One region of the Agrobacterium sp. 22-210-1 genome, then DNA from elsewhere that is predicted to be linked to it. Evidence: predicted binding sites of a transcription regulator. Region 1 holds the regulator's gene; the other holds the start of a gene.
The links. Region 1 encodes HrcA, which represses chaperone genes, less so after heat shock. Its sites were predicted from a motif close to GTTAGCACTCNCNNNNNGNGAGTGCTAAC; they were not measured.
Positions count from the first base shown of each region.

Region 2: groES (co-chaperone GroES) is a predicted target of HrcA. The motif match lies at 5,574-5,602, and genes of this name have one in related genera.

Region 1 covers NZ_JBNWCI010000001.1:2,336,616-2,344,606, forward strand. Annotated here, with positions in the region: gene ACQZ5F_RS11710 (LptA/OstA family protein) at 1-364, shown strand, start outside; gene lptB (LPS export ABC transporter ATP-binding protein) at 398-1,183, shown strand; gene rpoN (RNA polymerase factor sigma-54) at 1,337-2,887, shown strand; gene hpf (ribosome hibernation-promoting factor, HPF/YfiA family) at 3,122-3,694, shown strand; gene ptsN (PTS IIA-like nitrogen regulatory protein PtsN) at 3,777-4,238, shown strand; gene grpE (nucleotide exchange factor GrpE) at 4,320-4,955, opposite strand; gene hrcA (heat-inducible transcriptional repressor HrcA) at 5,069-6,160, opposite strand; gene rph (ribonuclease PH) at 6,297-7,013, shown strand; gene rdgB (RdgB/HAM1 family non-canonical purine NTP pyrophosphatase) at 7,031-7,675, shown strand; gene hemW (radical SAM family heme chaperone HemW) at 7,681-7,991, shown strand, end outside.
Region 2 covers NZ_JBNWCI010000001.1:2,007,111-2,015,101, forward strand. Annotated here, with positions in the region: gene ACQZ5F_RS10140 (hypothetical protein) at 1-32, opposite strand, end outside; gene ileS (isoleucine--tRNA ligase) at 231-3,134, opposite strand; gene ACQZ5F_RS10150 (bifunctional riboflavin kinase/FAD synthetase) at 3,416-4,396, opposite strand; gene ACQZ5F_RS10155 (TIGR01459 family HAD-type hydrolase) at 4,439-5,287, opposite strand; gene groES (co-chaperone GroES) at 5,659-5,955, shown strand; gene groL (chaperonin GroEL) at 6,030-7,664, shown strand.

The DNA of each region.
Region 1 (7,991 bases):
CTTCACCGGAAACGTGAAAGTTGTGCAGGGCACGACCACCCTTCAGGCCGGCAAGATGACGGTCAACTACAAGGGCGAGGGTTCCTCGCTCACCAGCGGTGACGCCAATATCGAAAAAATCTTCGTCGATAATAATGTCTATCTGACGTCCGAGACCCAGAAGGCCACGGCCGATCACGGCGAATTCGACATGGCGGCGCAGACCTTTATCCTTACGGGCAAGCAGGTCGTTCTGTCCGAGGGCACGAATGTCTTCACCGGCTGCAAGCTCACTGTCTTGATGAATTCGGGACAAGCGAAGCTTGAAAGCTGCGGCGGCCCCGTTCGGATCATGCTCGATCCGAAATCGCAGAAAAAACAGTAGTCTCACCTCGTGAAGATACCTTCGATCTCAAAAATGTTTGGCGGTGGGCGCAATCCATCCGTGGAAGCGGCATCACAGGCCGACAAGGCCCGTTATGAAGGCACGCTGATCGCGCATGGTCTGACGAAGACCTATAATACGCGCCGGGTGGTCAACGGCGTGTCGCTTGTCGTGCGCCGCGGCGAAGCCGTGGGGCTTCTGGGTCCGAATGGCGCCGGCAAGACAACCTGTTTTTACATGATCACGGGCCTCGTGCCCGTCGATAGCGGCAAGATCGCCATCAACGGCAACGATGTGACGGGCATGCCGATGTACAGGCGTGCGCGCCTCGGCGTCGGATATCTGCCGCAGGAAGCCTCGATTTTTCGCGGGCTGACGGTCGAGGAAAACATCCGCGCCGTGCTTGAAGTCCATGAACCGGACAGTGTCAAACGGAACCGCAAGCTCGATGAGCTGCTGGAAGAGTTCCACATTGCCCAGCTGCGAAAGTCGCCGGCAGTCGCTCTGTCGGGCGGTGAACGCCGTCGCCTTGAGATCGCCCGCGCTCTGGCGACCGATCCGACTTTCATGCTGCTGGACGAGCCTTTTGCCGGTGTTGATCCGATTTCGGTCAGCGACATCCAGAATCTCGTCAGACATCTGACCGCACGCGGGATTGGTGTTCTCATCACCGACCACAATGTCCGCGAAACGCTCGGCCTCATCGACCGTGCCTATATCATCCATGCCGGTGAGGTTCTGACCCACGGTCGCGCGGACGATATCGTCAACAATCCGGACGTGCGCCGGCTCTACCTCGGCAATAATTTCAGCCTTTAAGCTTGCGGGCGCGAAAGATTCTTCATCGCGCCCCGCGCCGACGCTTGACCAAACAAGATAAAAAAGCAATTTTTGGGCCAAGTTTCTTTGCCTTCTCAAAATTTATGAAAACTGTGGCAATGGAGAAGCTGTAAGGGGAGTTTCGCGTCCGCCATGGCATTGTCTGCCAGCCTTTTGCTGCGTCAAAACCAGTCTCTCGTCATGACACCGCAACTGATGCAGTCCATCCAGCTGCTTCAGATGACGCATTTCGAGCTGACGCAGTTTATTGCGCAGGAGGTGGAGCGTAATCCGCTGCTGGAAATTGCGGCAAACGACGGCGATTTGGGCAGTGACATCCCTGATACTGCGGATAATTTCGGCGATGCCGACGGCGAAGCTTCGGATAAAAACCCTACGGTAACGGCCGACAGCGACGACTGGTACGGCGACCGCGCCGCAAATCTCGGCGAACAACTCGATACCAGCTTCGAAAATGTCTTCCCTGATGATGCCGAGCCCAGAAAGGCCGATGCGCCCGAACTGGCAAGCCAGTGGAAATCCATGCCCGGGCAGGAATCCGGCGAAAGCTATGATCTTGACGATTTCGTCGCCGCGAAACAGAGCCTTGGTGACCATCTCAGTCAGCAATTACCGCTGGCCATATCCTCCACCGAGGACCGCATGATCGCCGATGCGCTGATCGGCCAGCTCGACGAAACCGGATATATCGCAGCGGATGCCGTCGATGATGTCGCCGAACGGCTGGGAACGGCGCCGACGGCGGTGGAGCATGTTTTAAAGACGCTTCAGGGCTTCGATCCTCCGGGCGTGTTTTCCCGTTCCTTGAGCGAATGTCTGGCAATCCAGCTCGCCCAGAGGGATCGGCTCGATCCGGCAATGCGGGCCTTGATCGACAATCTGGAGCTTCTGGCCAAGCGCGACTTCGCGTCCCTGAAAAAACTCTGCGGGGTCGATGAAGAGGACCTTCTCGATATGCTGGCGGAAATCCGGACGCTCAATCCGCGCCCCGGCGCGGGTTATGATTCGACCGTTTCGGAGACGATCGTCCCTGATATCATCGTTCGAGCCTCCTCATCCGGCGGCTGGCTTGTGGAGATAAATCCCGAAACCCTGCCGCGCGTGCTCATCAACCAGAGCTACTTTGCCGAGGTTTCGAAACACAAGGCGCGCGCAGGAGAGGACCAGGATTTCCTCTCCGAATGCATGCAGACAGCTCACTGGCTGACCCGCAGCCTCGACCAGCGCGCCCGGACGATCATGAAGGTAGCGACCGAGATCGTGCGCCAGCAGGACGCCTTTCTCATCAATGGTGTCGATCATCTGCGCCCGCTGAACCTCAAGACGGTGGCCGACGCCATCAAGATGCACGAATCCACCGTCAGCCGGGTGACATCGAAGAAATACATGCTGACGCCGCGCGGGCTGTTCGAGCTCAAATATTTCTTCAGCGTCTCGATCAGCGCGGTTGAAGGCGGCGACAGCCATTCGGCGGAAGCGGTGCGTCACCGCATCAAGACCATGATCGCACAGGAGGCCGCCGAGGCGGTGCTTTCCGATGACGACATCGTCGACAATCTGAAAAAGAGCGGGGTTGATCTCGCCCGCCGCACTGTCGCCAAATATCGTGAGGCGATGAACATCCCTTCCTCCGTCCAGAGACGCCGCGAAAAGAAGGCGCTCGCCAGGTTGTCAGTCTTCTGAGCGGTGCGCGTGATCACGTTTGGAGCGCTTTTTTGCCGCACCATTGACTCTTATCACGCCAGGGGCTAGAAGCCCGCCGCACACGTAAGCAAGGTCATTTGTAACGGATTCATCTCCACCGTCCATGGGCGTAAAATTCGAATGGAGGCTTTTTAAGGTCTTCGAAACGCTTGGATGCGCGCGCGGCTTGACGTAAGCTGGTACTCGCAAATCACTACAAAAAGGAAAATTTCCATGAGTGTGCGTGTATCTGGTAAACATATGGAGATCGGTGAATCTTTCCGTCAGCGGATTGAGGACAATATAGGTCTGGCAGTTACCAAATACTTCGATGGGGGGTATTCAGGCCAGGTAACCGTGGAGAAGTCGGGATCGCGTTTTGCCGCCGACTGCAAGCTGCATCTCGATACGGGCATTGTATTGCATGCGGCGGGTCAGGCAAATGATCCGCAGGCAAGCTTCGATGCCGCCGCAGAGCGGATCGAGAAGCGCCTGCGTCGCTACAAGCGCAAGCTGAAGGACCATCACAACGGTTCGAATGGCGTGTCGCAGGAAATCGCCTATACGGTGATGGATGCTGTTCCCGATGAGGACCATGAGGTTCCCGAGGATTACGCACCCACCATCGTCGCGGAGAGTTCGAAACAGATAAAGACAATGTCCGTTGCCAGCGCCGTGATGGCGCTCGACATGACGGACGAACCGGTTCTGCTATTCCGCAGCCCGGGCAAGGAATATCTCAACATCGTCTACCGACGTCATGACGGCAATATTGGCTGGATCGACGCGGAAACGATCAAGAGCTGAACAGTCTGACAAGACGTGGGAGGCAGAACGTGAAAGCGTCTCTGCCTCCTGCATCGTCTCGATGGCATGAAGGAAAAAGAGAATGGCGTTGGCAGATTTGCTGCAACAAGATGCGATTATTCCCGCCCTCAAGGTGAATTCCAAAAAGCAATTGCTTCAGGAGCTGGCCGCAAAGGCAGCCAGAATTACCGGAGTCTCGGAACGGGAAGTTTTCGACGTCATCCTCCAGCGTGAAAAGCTCGGCTCCACTGGCGTCGGCCATGGCATCGCCATTCCGCATGGCAAGCTCGCCAGCATTCATCAGATCACGGGCGTCTTCGCGCGTCTTGAAATGCCGGTCGATTTCGAAGCGCTGGACGACCAGCCGGTCGATCTAGTTTTCCTTTTGCTTGCGCCTGAGGGCGCCGGTGCGGATCACCTGAAGGCACTGTCTCGAATTGCGCGCGCCCTGCGCGACCCTGAACTGGTGGCCAAGCTGCGCGCCACCGATTCCGACACGGCAATCTATGCTTTCCTCAACCAGGAACAGGCGACGGCGGCCTGATCCGTCGCCACTGATCTCAGGTTTTCATGACAATAAAAAACGCGCCTCCGGGGCGCGTTTTTTATTGGGGGAAGGAATGCCTCAGGCATCCTTTTCATTGAGAGAGGCCGTGCCGGGCTCTGCCGATGCGGCGGTTTCCGCCTTCGGGCCACCCTTGGCGACGCCGACCATGGCGGGGCGTAGGACGCGGTCACCGATGGTGAAACCGGCCTGAATAACCTGAAGCACAGTGTTGTTCGGAACCGCCGGGTTGGGAATTTCGAACATGGCCTGGTGGAAGTTCGGATCGAACTTCTGGCCCTCGGCGTCGATCTTCTTGACGCCATGGCGCTCGAGCGTCGACAACATCGAACGTTCGGTCATCTCGACGCCTTCGATCAGGCCATTGAGACCGGCTTCGCCATTGGTCTTGAGCTCATCGGGAATAGCCTCAAGCGCGCGGCGAAGATTGTCGGAAACGGCGAGCATGTCGCGCGCAAAGCCGGCCAGCGAATAGGCCTTGGCGTCCTTGACGTCGCGCTCGGTGCGGCGGCGAAGATTGTCCATTTCGGCGGCAAGGCGCAGAAACTTGTCGCGCAGATCGGCATTTTCAGCCTTCAGCAGCTCGACCGGATCGGGTTCGGCGGCATCAGTCGGCTCTTCGCCGGCGAGCGCGGGATCGAGAAACTCTTCGGCGATGTCCGCGTCAGGTCCGGGCTTTTTTGTATCGTCGGTCATGACGTTCTCCAAATTTGAGTATTGTTGGTTGCGCCCGATATCGAGCTTTGGCGGGCAAAAATCAAGGCTTGCGGCGAAAAGCTTGCCGCATTCTATGACCTTGCGGGCTTGTCCTATCTTTGCTTCCGGGAAAGGCGGGCCATGATCTGGGCGGTATAATCGACCATGGGAACGATACGGGCGTAATTCAGCCGCGTCGGCCCAATGACACCGACCGCACCCACGACACGGTTGTCATCATCGCGATAGGGCGCAACGATGAGCGATGAACCGGACAGCGAAAAGAGCTTGTTTTCCGAGCCAATGAAAATCCTCACACCCGAGCCGCTTTCCGCAAGGTTGAGGATTTCGATGAGATTTTCCTTGCGCTCCAGATCGTCGAACAGCAGGCGTACACGATCAATGTCTTCTTCGCCGGCCAGCCCTTCGAGCAGGTTGGAACGTCCGCGAACGATGAGGCGGCCGAGCTTGCCCTCCTCATTGTCACCCGCCCAGACGGCAAGGCCGCGTTCGATGAGATCCTGCGCCAGCGTGCCGAGTTCCGATTGCAGCTCCGCCCGCTGCGTCTGAAACTGGCCACGCAATTCCTGCAACGTCTGGCCGGAGAGATGGGCATTGATGAAATTGGCCGCCTCGGTCAATTGCGACGAGGAAATACCGGCCGGCAATTCGATGATACGGTTTTCGACCTGATTGTGGTCGCCCACCAGCACCGCAAGCGCCTTGGTGGGTTCCAGCCGAATGAACTCGACATGTTTGAGGATGACATCGTTCTTGGCCGTCAGCACGAGGCCGGCGCCGCGCGACATGCCCGACAGCATGCGGCTCGCTTCCGTCAGCAGCCCTTCCAGCGATTGTTCGTGGCCGGCGACCGGGCCGATCTGCCGGTCGATATTCGCCCGCTCGTCGGCAGGCAGATCGCCCACCTGCATGAAAGCGTCGACAAAGAAACGCAGCCCCGTCTGGGTGGGCAGGCGCCCGGCGCTGATATGTGGCGAATAGATGAGGCCCAGTTCCTCGAGATCGCTCATGACGTTACGCACGGAAGCCGGCGAAAGCGACATCGGCAGCAGCCGCGACAGGCTGCGCGATCCCAGGGGTTCGCCAGTGTCGAGATAGCCTTCGACGATGCGCCGGAAAATTTCCCGCGACCGTTCATCCAGCAGCGATGCCTGATCTTTTGAAAGCGGTGCTGAAAAACCCATCTCGTCCGTTCTTTGTCACCCAAATCTACTCTGGGCCAATATAATGCGTCGCGCCGCTGCGGCAAAATGGAAATTGGCTTTGCAAAAGCCCGGAGCGCACCTTAGAAGGCAGGAACCAACATGGAGAGTGGATCATATGCGGCCTTCAGGCAGAAAAACCGATCAGATGCGCAAGGTTTCCTTCGAGCGCAATTTCTCGAAGCACGCCGAAGGCTCCTGTCTGGTCAAATTCGGCGACACGCATGTGCTCGTCACCGCAAGCCTTGAAGAAAAGACGCCGCCGTGGCTGCGCAACAGTGGCAAGGGCTGGGTCACCGCCGAATACGGCATGCTGCCGCGCTCTACCCATGAGCGCATGAAGCGCGAAGCAGCCGCTGGCAAGCAGGGTGGACGCACGCAGGAAATCCAGCGCCTCATCGGCCGCTCGCTCCGCGCCGTCGTTGATCTGCAGGCGCTCGGGGAGCGCCAGATCAGCATCGACTGTGACGTCATCCAGGCGGACGGCGGCACACGCACCGCCTCCATCACCGGCGCATGGATTGCCCTGCATGATTGCCTGAAGTGGATGGAAACCCGCAACATGATCAAGGTCGAGAAGGTTCTGAAAGACCATATCGCCGCGATCTCCTGCGGCATCTTCGCCAAGCAGCCGGTGATCGATCTCGACTATCTGGAAGACTCTTCCGCCGAGACCGATGCGAATTTTGTCATCACCGGCTCCGGCGGTATCGTTGAAGTTCAGGGAACGGCGGAAGGCGCGCCCTTCTCCGAAGAAGAATTCCTGACGCTGCTTGGCCTTGCCAAGGCAGGCTGCAGCGAGCTGGTCGCCCTTCAGAAGCAGGCAATCGCCTGAGCCGACAGGAAACCATGATGCGCAAGCTCGATACCAGAACGATCGTCGTCGCCAGCCACAACAAGGGCAAGATCGCCGAAATCGCCGATCTGATCGGACCTTTCGGCTTTTCCGCCAAATCGGCCGCCGAGCTGAATTTCGCAGAGCCGGATGAGACGGGCACGACCTTTGAGGACAATGCCGCCATCAAGGCGCTTGCCTCCGCCAAGGCATCCGGCCTGCCGGCCCTGTCCGACGATTCCGGTCTTGTCGTCGACGCGCTGGACGGCGCACCGGGTGTCTACACCGCCAATTGGGCAGAGACGGCCGACGGCACGCGCGATTTTTCCATGGCAATGCAAAAGGTTGAAGATGCGCTTGCCGAACGCGGCGCATCGAAAGCCGAGGATCGCACGGGCCGCTTCGTCAGCGTATTGTGCCTTGCCTGGCCGGACGGTCATGTCGAGTATTTCCGTGGCGAGGTGGAAGGCACCGTGGTGTGGCCGCCGCGCGGAACGAGCGGTTTCGGTTACGATCCGATCTTCAAACCGGAAGGTTATGACACCACATTCGGCGAGATGACGGCCGATGCGAAACATGGCTGGAAACATGGTGACGCGTTTGCGCTGTCGCACCGCGCGCGCGCCTTTAAAAAATTCGTAGAAACCTGCCTGGAGGCATGAACCCGATGGTCGGGGAGCATCATTTTTCTGCCCCCGGCGCATCGCTTCTGCCGGATACGGGCGATCCCGGTTTCGGGATCTATCTGCATTGGCCCTTCTGCGCGGCCAAATGTCCCTATTGCGATTTCAACAGCCACGTCCGCCACCGGCCGGTGGATCAGGAGCGGTTTACCGCAGCCTTCCTGCGCGAAATGGAGCATATGCGGGCACTCAGCGGTCCGCGGGTCGTCACCAGCATTTTCATGGGCGGCGGCACGCCATCGCTGATGGACCCGCAGACGGTTGCAGCCATTCTGGATGGCGTTGCACGTTTCTG
Region 2 (7,991 bases), 330 kb from region 1:
AAACCCTGCGCATTACCCTGCATCATATTCATTGAACCCTTCCAGCCGTCCGTCCCACTTTGCCAGACATCGTCTTTCGGCAGGCAGCAGCCCGCATTGCCGTGCAAATCCGGCCATTTTCAGGCAGGTGTACCGGATGAAGAGGCAAAGCGCAATTCATCCGGTTATTTTCCTCGCGCATCGGCCCGAAACCGGAATCGGTTTCGCAAGGAACGATGCGCAGCTTGAAATCATGCCAGGGTGGCAAGCTCGCGCAGTGCCGCCGCATCGCGGGCCGATACGTCAGGATATTGCGGATCGGAGCCGACATCGGTGGTGATGCGCCAGGAGCGGGCGCATTTTGCACCTTCCGCCAGCTTCTGTTCGACCACGACCTTCGCCACTTCCGGCAGACGGAAGCCATCGGCCGGGCCTTCATCACCCACCACCGAGATGGCCGAGGTGATGCAGATTTCGGCGAAATCCTGCCCGTTCAGCGCCGCCAGAAGATCGGCATCGGCGATGTGCACGACGGGGGCCGCCTCAAGCGAGGAGCCGATACGCTTTTCACGGCGCTCGACTTCCAGGGCACCTGTCACGACCGTGCGGACCTTGCGGATCTTGTCCCACTTGGCTTCAAGAGCATCGTTCTTCCATTCCGCCGGGATTTCCGGGAACTGGACAAGATGCACCGATTCCGCATCCGGATAACGCGACAGCCACGCTTCTTCCGTCGTGAAGGGCAGCATCGGCGCCAGCCACGAAACGAGGCAGTCGAACAGTTTCGCGATGACCGACAGCGATGCCCGGCGCTTCAGCGACGACGGCGCGTCGCAATAAAGCGTGTCCTTGCGGATGTCGAAATAGAAGGCGGAAAGCTCGACATTCGAGAAATCCACCAGCGCGCGGGCGATTTTCTTGAACTCGAAACCGTCATAACCTTCGCGCACAACCTTATCCAGATCGGCCAGACGGTGCAGCACCAGCTTTTCCAGCTCGGGCAGATCGTCATAGGCGATCTCCTCGCCCTTATAATGGGCGAGCGTGCCGAGCATCCAGCGGATGGTGTTGCGCAGCTTGCGATAGGCATCGACATTGGTCTGGATGATGGCCTTGCCGAGGCGTTGGTCATCCCAATAATCGGTGGTCATGACCCACAGGCGCAGGATATCGGCACCGGCGTCCTTCATGACTTCCTGTGGCGAGACCACGTTGCCCTTGGACTTGGACATCTTCTCGCCCTTCTCATCCATGGTGAAACCATGGGTGACAACGGCATTGTAAGGCGCACGGCCGCGCGTCGCGCAGCTTTCGAGCAGCGACGAATGGAACCAGCCGCGATGCTGGTCGGAACCTTCGAGATAGACGTCCGCCGGCCACTTCATGTCCGGGCGGTCTTCCAGCGTGAAGGTGTGGGTGCAGCCGCTATCGAACCACACGTCGAGGATATCCATGACCTGCAGCCACTTGTCGTGGTCGTGGTCATTGCCGAGGAAACGCTCCTTGGCGCCTTCGGCGAACCAGGCGTCCGCACCTTCGGCCTCGAAGGCCTCGAGGATGCGGGCGTTGACGGCCTCATCGATCAGAACTTCGCCCTTCTCATCGGCGAAGACGGCGATAGGCACGCCCCAGCTGCGCTGGCGCGACAGAACCCAGTCGGGCCGGCCTTCGATCATCGCGCGCAGGCGGTTCTGGCCGGAGGCCGGAACGAAGCGGGTGTCGTCGATGGCGCTCAGCGAGCGCGAACGCAGCGTCGTGCCGTCACCCAGTTCCTTGTCCATATAGACGAACCATTGCGGCGTGTTGCGGAAGATGACCGGCTTCTTGGAGCGCCAGCTATGCGGATAGCTGTGCTTCAGGCGACCGCGGGCAAACAAATTGTTTTCTGCGATGAGCGCCTTGATGACACGGTCATTGGCATCGCCCTTCTTGCCGTTATCGTCCATGACGCGGGCAGCACCGCCTTCGGCAGACGGGCCGAAACCGGGGGCGTCTTCGGTATAGAAACCGTCATCGCCAACCGGGAACGGGATGGCCGACGAAACGCCGCGCGCTTCCAGCTCACGCTGATGCGCGGTCCAGACGTCAAAGTCCTCACGACCATGGCTCGGCGCAGTGTGCACGAAACCCGTACCGGCATCGTCGGTGACGTGATCGCCTTCGAGAAGCGGAACCGGGAAATCGTAGCCGAGCGACGCCAAAGGATGGGCGCAGGTGATGGCGGCCAGTTCTTCGGTTGTCACATCGCGAACGAGCTTGAAGGTCAGCTTCGCCTTGGCCGCTGCCTCATCGGCAAGCTTCTTGGCGAAGATCAGCTTTTCACCCGGCTGCGGGCCAAAATCGTTCTGCGCGCTTTCGACTTCGAACAGGCCGTATTCGACCCGCGAAGAAAACGCGATGGCGCGGTTGCCGGGGATGGTCCACGGCGTGGTCGTCCAGATGACGACGGAGACGTCGGAAAGACCGGGAACCGCATCCTTGACCGGGAATTTCACCCAGATCATGTCGCTCTCGACATCGGCATATTCGACTTCGGCTTCCGCCAGCGCCGTGCGCTCGACCACGGACCACATGATCGGCTTGGAGCCACGATAGAGCTGGCCGGTGCGGGCGATCTTCAGGAGTTCGCCGGCGATGCGGGCTTCGGCGTGGAAGTTCATCGTCGTGTAGGGGTTTTCAAAGTCGCCCTCGATGCCGAGGCGCTTGAACTCTTCCGACTGAACCTTGATCCAGCCGGCGGCGAAGTCACGGCACTCCTTGCGGAATTCGTTGACCGGAACCTCGTCCTTGTTCTTGCCCTTGGCGCGATAGGCTTCCTCGATCTTCCATTCGATCGGCAGGCCGTGGCAATCCCAGCCCGGCACGTAATTGGCATCGTAACCGCGCATCTGGAACGAGCGGGTGATGACGTCCTTCAGGATCTTGTTGAGCGCATGGCCGATATGGATATTGCCGTTGGCATAGGGCGGGCCGTCATGCAGCACGAATTTTTCGCGGCCGGCGGCGGAGGCGCGCAGGCGTCTGTAGAGGCCCATCTCCTGCCAGCGCTTCACCGTTTCCGGTTCTTTTTGCGGCAGGCCGGCGCGCATCGGAAAATCCGTCTGCGGCAGATAGAGGGTGGCGGAATAGTCGAGTTTTTCTGCGGTGTCGCTCATAATCGTACCGTTGTTGCGCGCCGTGTCGGTCGCGCCGTCTCAATTTAAAAACAGGGCAAATACGGAAAGCGCCATGACAAATGTCATGACAAGCGCCAAAATCCCGGACCTTCCGGCTCGTCAGAGCGGGCGGAAAGCCGGGCCAATAATTCGGCCAATCTGAGTTTTAAACATCAACCGGTATTGGGACATGGCGGATTGTTTATGCGGTTTTCCAGTAAAAAGGAAGAGAAAAGCGACAGCAATCGGGGCCGGAATAAGGGTCTGTCAGCCCTTTCAGCTCAAAAGGCGATCTTGGCGTCCAGTTCGCTCAGCGGCCGCACGCCCGACAGCATTGCCCTTGCCTCTTCCTCGTCGCGCCTGATCTGCGCCACCAGCGGTTCGAGACCGTCAAATTTCAGCTCGTCGCGCAGATGCCCGAAGAAGGATACCGAACAGATTTCGCCGTAGAGGTCACCCGAAAAATCGAAGACGAATGTTTCAAGCAGTGCCGCGCCGTTTTCCGTGACGGTCGGGCGGTAACCGAAGCTTGCGACGCCATCGCGGATCGAACCATCGGGACGGCGGAACCGCACGGCATAAATGCCCGCCTTCAGTTCCGTCTCGGGTGCCAGCGCCATGTTGGCAGTGGGGTAACCCAGCGTGCGGCCGAGCTTCTTGCCGTCTATGACTTCACTTTCAACAGTGAAACGATAACCAAGTAGCCCGGCAGCCCCCGCCACATCGCCCTCGCACAGAAGCGAGCGGATACGGCTGGAGGACACGACATCGGCACCCTCGTCGCGGAAGGCATCCACCAGCGTCACGTCGAAGTCATGGCGCTTGCCGGCAGCCATCAGAAATGCCGGACCGCCTTCGCGGCCCTTGCCGAAATGGAAATCGAAACCGGTGACGACGGCGCTGGCGCCCAGCCAGTCGACCAGAATGGATTGGACGAATTCTTCCGCCGAACGCTGCGAGAATTCCCGGTCGAAGGGATATTCGATGACGGAGCGAAAGCCGATGGCCTCGAGAATGCGCGCCTTCAACGGCGCGGGCGTGAGGCGGAAGACCGGCGTATCAGGGCGGAAGACGGAACGGGGGTGTGGCTCGAAAGTCAGTACCAGCGCGGGAACGCCGCGGGCTTCCGCCAGCTCCAGTGCCCGGTCCAGCACGGCGCGGTGGCCGCGATGCACGCCGTCGAAATTGCCGATCGCGATGACACCGCCGCGAAGATTGTCCGGCAGCGGTTCCTTTTTTTCATTGCGATGAAAGACGGTCATGGCAGTCGATCCATATTTTACGCCGGCTTAAGCCAGACGTTCTTAGGCAAGGCGGGGCATCCACCAGCCGGGAGCCGCGCCCTGCCCCTTGAGATAGGCGTTGAGAAGTGCCTCGTCCGTCTGGCCATTCAGCGTATATTCGGCGGCGTGAATGCCGCCGCTGATATAAAGAAGGTTGAGGCCGCTCGCAATCGCGCCTTTCACATCCGTCGGCATGCCGTCGCCGATGGCGAGCACGCGATCCCTGGGGAATGCGCCGCGCACGTCTTTCGCCGCAGCAAGGCAGGCTTCATAGATCGGCATGTGCGGCTTGCCGGCAATGCGGACCTCGCCGCCCAACTGCTCATAATAAGCGGCCATGGCGCCGGCGCAGGGAATGATGCGCTCGCCGCGTTCCACCACCAGATCGGGGTTGGCGCAGATCATCGGCGCCTTGCGGGCGATGAAGCCCTTGAGCATCTCGGTATAATCCTCCGGCGTTTCCGTCTCGTCATCGAAGAAGCCGGTGCAGACGACGGATTGCGCCTCCGCCTCGCCGACTCGTTCGACATCGAGGCCTTCCAGCAGCGGCAGGTCGCGCTCCGGGCCGAGCAGGAAGACTTTTTTCGGGCCTTCCGCAATCAGCCCGCGGGTGACGTCGCCAGAGGTGATGATGCGGTCATAGGCTTCGTCCGGAACGCCGAGAACACGAAGCTGGTCGATGACGCCGGGAGCGGGGCGCGGCGAGTTGGTGATAAGCACCACGGTCTTGCCGGCCTTGCGCGCTTCCTGCAGCGCAACCGCCGCATCAGGGAAGGCGTTGACCCCGTTGTGCAGCACGCCCCAGACATCCGAGAGAATAACGTCGAACCCATCAGTGATTTCGCCGAGGGTGAGAATGCGATGGGCCATGAGAATGCTTTCCGGATGCGAGAAAAGGGTGTGCGTGACATCGCAAAGCGTAACGCCGATGGCAAGGAAAAAAGCGGCGCCGAGCCTGCCTGCGATCCACCCGCCACTGTGCGGACATAAAACCCCGCTAGGCTCGAAACGATGAGGAGTTGCCAAAAGGGTTGGTTTTCACCCGTCGGTCAGCGCATGGGAAATTTCTGTCATGGAACGCTGATAACCATAAGCCATGAAATTTTTCCGACAGGCCGTTCTTGACTCAGGCAGAAGGCCTCCTTATCTCGGCTTCGCTGGCACTCAAACAAGAAGAGTGCTAACACCCATCACGCGAGCCTCTGAAGGTTCGTGAAGTCATTTGATCGAGGGATTAGGCAATGACAAGCACCAATTTCCGCCCGCTTCACGATCGCGTCGTCGTTCGTCGCGTTGAATCCGAAGCCAAGACCAAGGGCGGCATCATCATTCCCGATACCGCCAAGGAAAAGCCGCAGGAAGGCGAAATCGTCGCCGTCGGTTCCGGCGCACGCGATGAGTCCGGCAAGGTCGTCGCTCTCGACGTCAAGGCTGGCGACCGCGTTCTGTTCGGCAAGTGGTCGGGCACCGAAGTCAAGCTCAACGGCGAAGACCTTCTGATCATGAAGGAAGCCGACATCATGGGCATCATCGGCTGATTTAGCCGAACCCGTCCTTCCTTAAATTTCAAGCCGGACCCGTTTCCGGCCATTCGAAACCAGGAGTTTTGAACATGGCAGCCAAAGAAGTAAAATTCGGCCGCACAGCGCGCGAAAAGATGCTCAAGGGCGTCGACGTTCTTGCTGATGCAGTGAAGGTAACCCTCGGCCCGAAGGGTCGTAACGTCGTTATCGACAAGTCCTTCGGCGCTCCGCGCATCACCAAGGACGGCGTTTCCGTCGCCAAGGAAATCGAACTGGAAGACAAGTTCGAGAACATGGGCGCACAGCTCGTTCGCGAAGTTGCCTCCAAGACCAACGACATCGCCGGTGACGGCACCACCACCGCAACGGTTCTGGCCCAGGCCATCGTTCGCGAAGGCGCCAAGGCAGTTGCTGCCGGCATGAACCCGATGGACCTGAAGCGCGGCATCGATCTTGCTGTTGCAGAAGTCGTCAAGGACCTTCAGGCCAAGGCCAAGAAGATCAACACTTCGGAAGAAGTTGCACAGGTCGGCACGATCTCTGCAAACGGCGAGCGTCAGATCGGCCTCGACATTGCTGAAGCAATGCAGAAGGTTGGCAACGAAGGCGTTATCACCGTCGAAGAAGCCAAGACCGCTGAAACCGAACTCGAAGTCGTCGAAGGCATGCAGTTCGACCGCGGCTACCTGTCGCCCTACTTCGTGACCAACCCGGAAAAGATGGTTGCGGACCTCGAAGACGCATACATCCTCCTGCACGAAAAGAAGCTTTCGAACCTCCAGGCCATGCTGCCGGTTCTCGAAGCCGTCGTTCAGACCGGCAAGCCGCTCGTCATCATCGCTGAAGACGTCGAAGGCGAAGCTCTTGCAACGCTCGTCGTCAACAAGCTGCGTGGCGGCCTCAAGATCGCTGCCGTCAAGGCTCCGGGCTTCGGCGACCGCCGCAAGGCCATGCTGGAAGACATCGCCATCCTGACCGGTGGTACCGTCATTTCCGAAGACCTCGGCATCAAGCTCGAAAATGTTACCCTCGACATGCTCGGCAAGTCGAAGAAGGTTTCGATCTCCAAGGAAAACACCACGATCGTTGACGGCGCCGGCCAGAAGTCCGACATCGAAGGCCGTGTTGCCCAGATCAAGGCCCAGATCGAAGAAACCACTTCCGACTACGACCGCGAGAAGCTGCAGGAACGTCTTGCAAAGCTCGCTGGCGGCGTTGCCGTTATCCGCGTTGGCGGTTCGACGGAAGTCGAAGTGAAGGAAAAGAAGGACCGCATCGACGACGCTCTCAACGCGACGCGCGCTGCCGTTCAGGAAGGCATCGTACCGGGCGGCGGCGTTGCCCTGCTGCGTTCTTCCACGAAGATCTCCGCCAAGGGCGAGAACGACGACCAGGAAGCCGGCATCAACATCGTGCGCAAGGCTCTGCAGGCTCTGGTTCGCCAGATCGCAGAAAACGCAGGTGACGAAGCTTCCATCGTTGTCGGCAAGATCCTCGACAAGAACGAAGACAACTACGGCTACAACGCCCAGACCGGCGAATATGGCGACCTGATCCAGCTCGGCATCGTCGACCCGGTCAAGGTTGTTCGCACGGCTCTGCAGAACGCAGCTTCGGTTGCTTCCCTGCTGATCACCACCGAAGCCATGATCGCCGAACTTCCGAAGAAGGAAGCTGCGATGCCGGCAATGCCGGGCGGCGGCATGGGCGGCATGGACTTCTAATCAGTCCTGTCACCGGAATTAAGAAAGGGCGGTCTTCGGATCGCCCTTTTTCGTTGCCGCCCATGCCTTTTTGCTGGTCCGGCGTCACAAGCGCGCCGGACGGGCGGCATGGACTTCCAATCACTCCTGTCACCGGAATTAAGAAAGGGCGGTCTTCGGATCGCCCTTTTTCGTTGCCGCCCATGCCTTTTTGCTAGTCCGGCGTCACAAGCGCGCCGGACGGGCGGCATGGACTTCCAATCACTCCTGTCACCGGAATTAAGAAAGGACGGTCTTCGGATCGCCCTTTTTCGTTGCCGCCCATGCCTTTTTGCTGGTCCGGCGTCA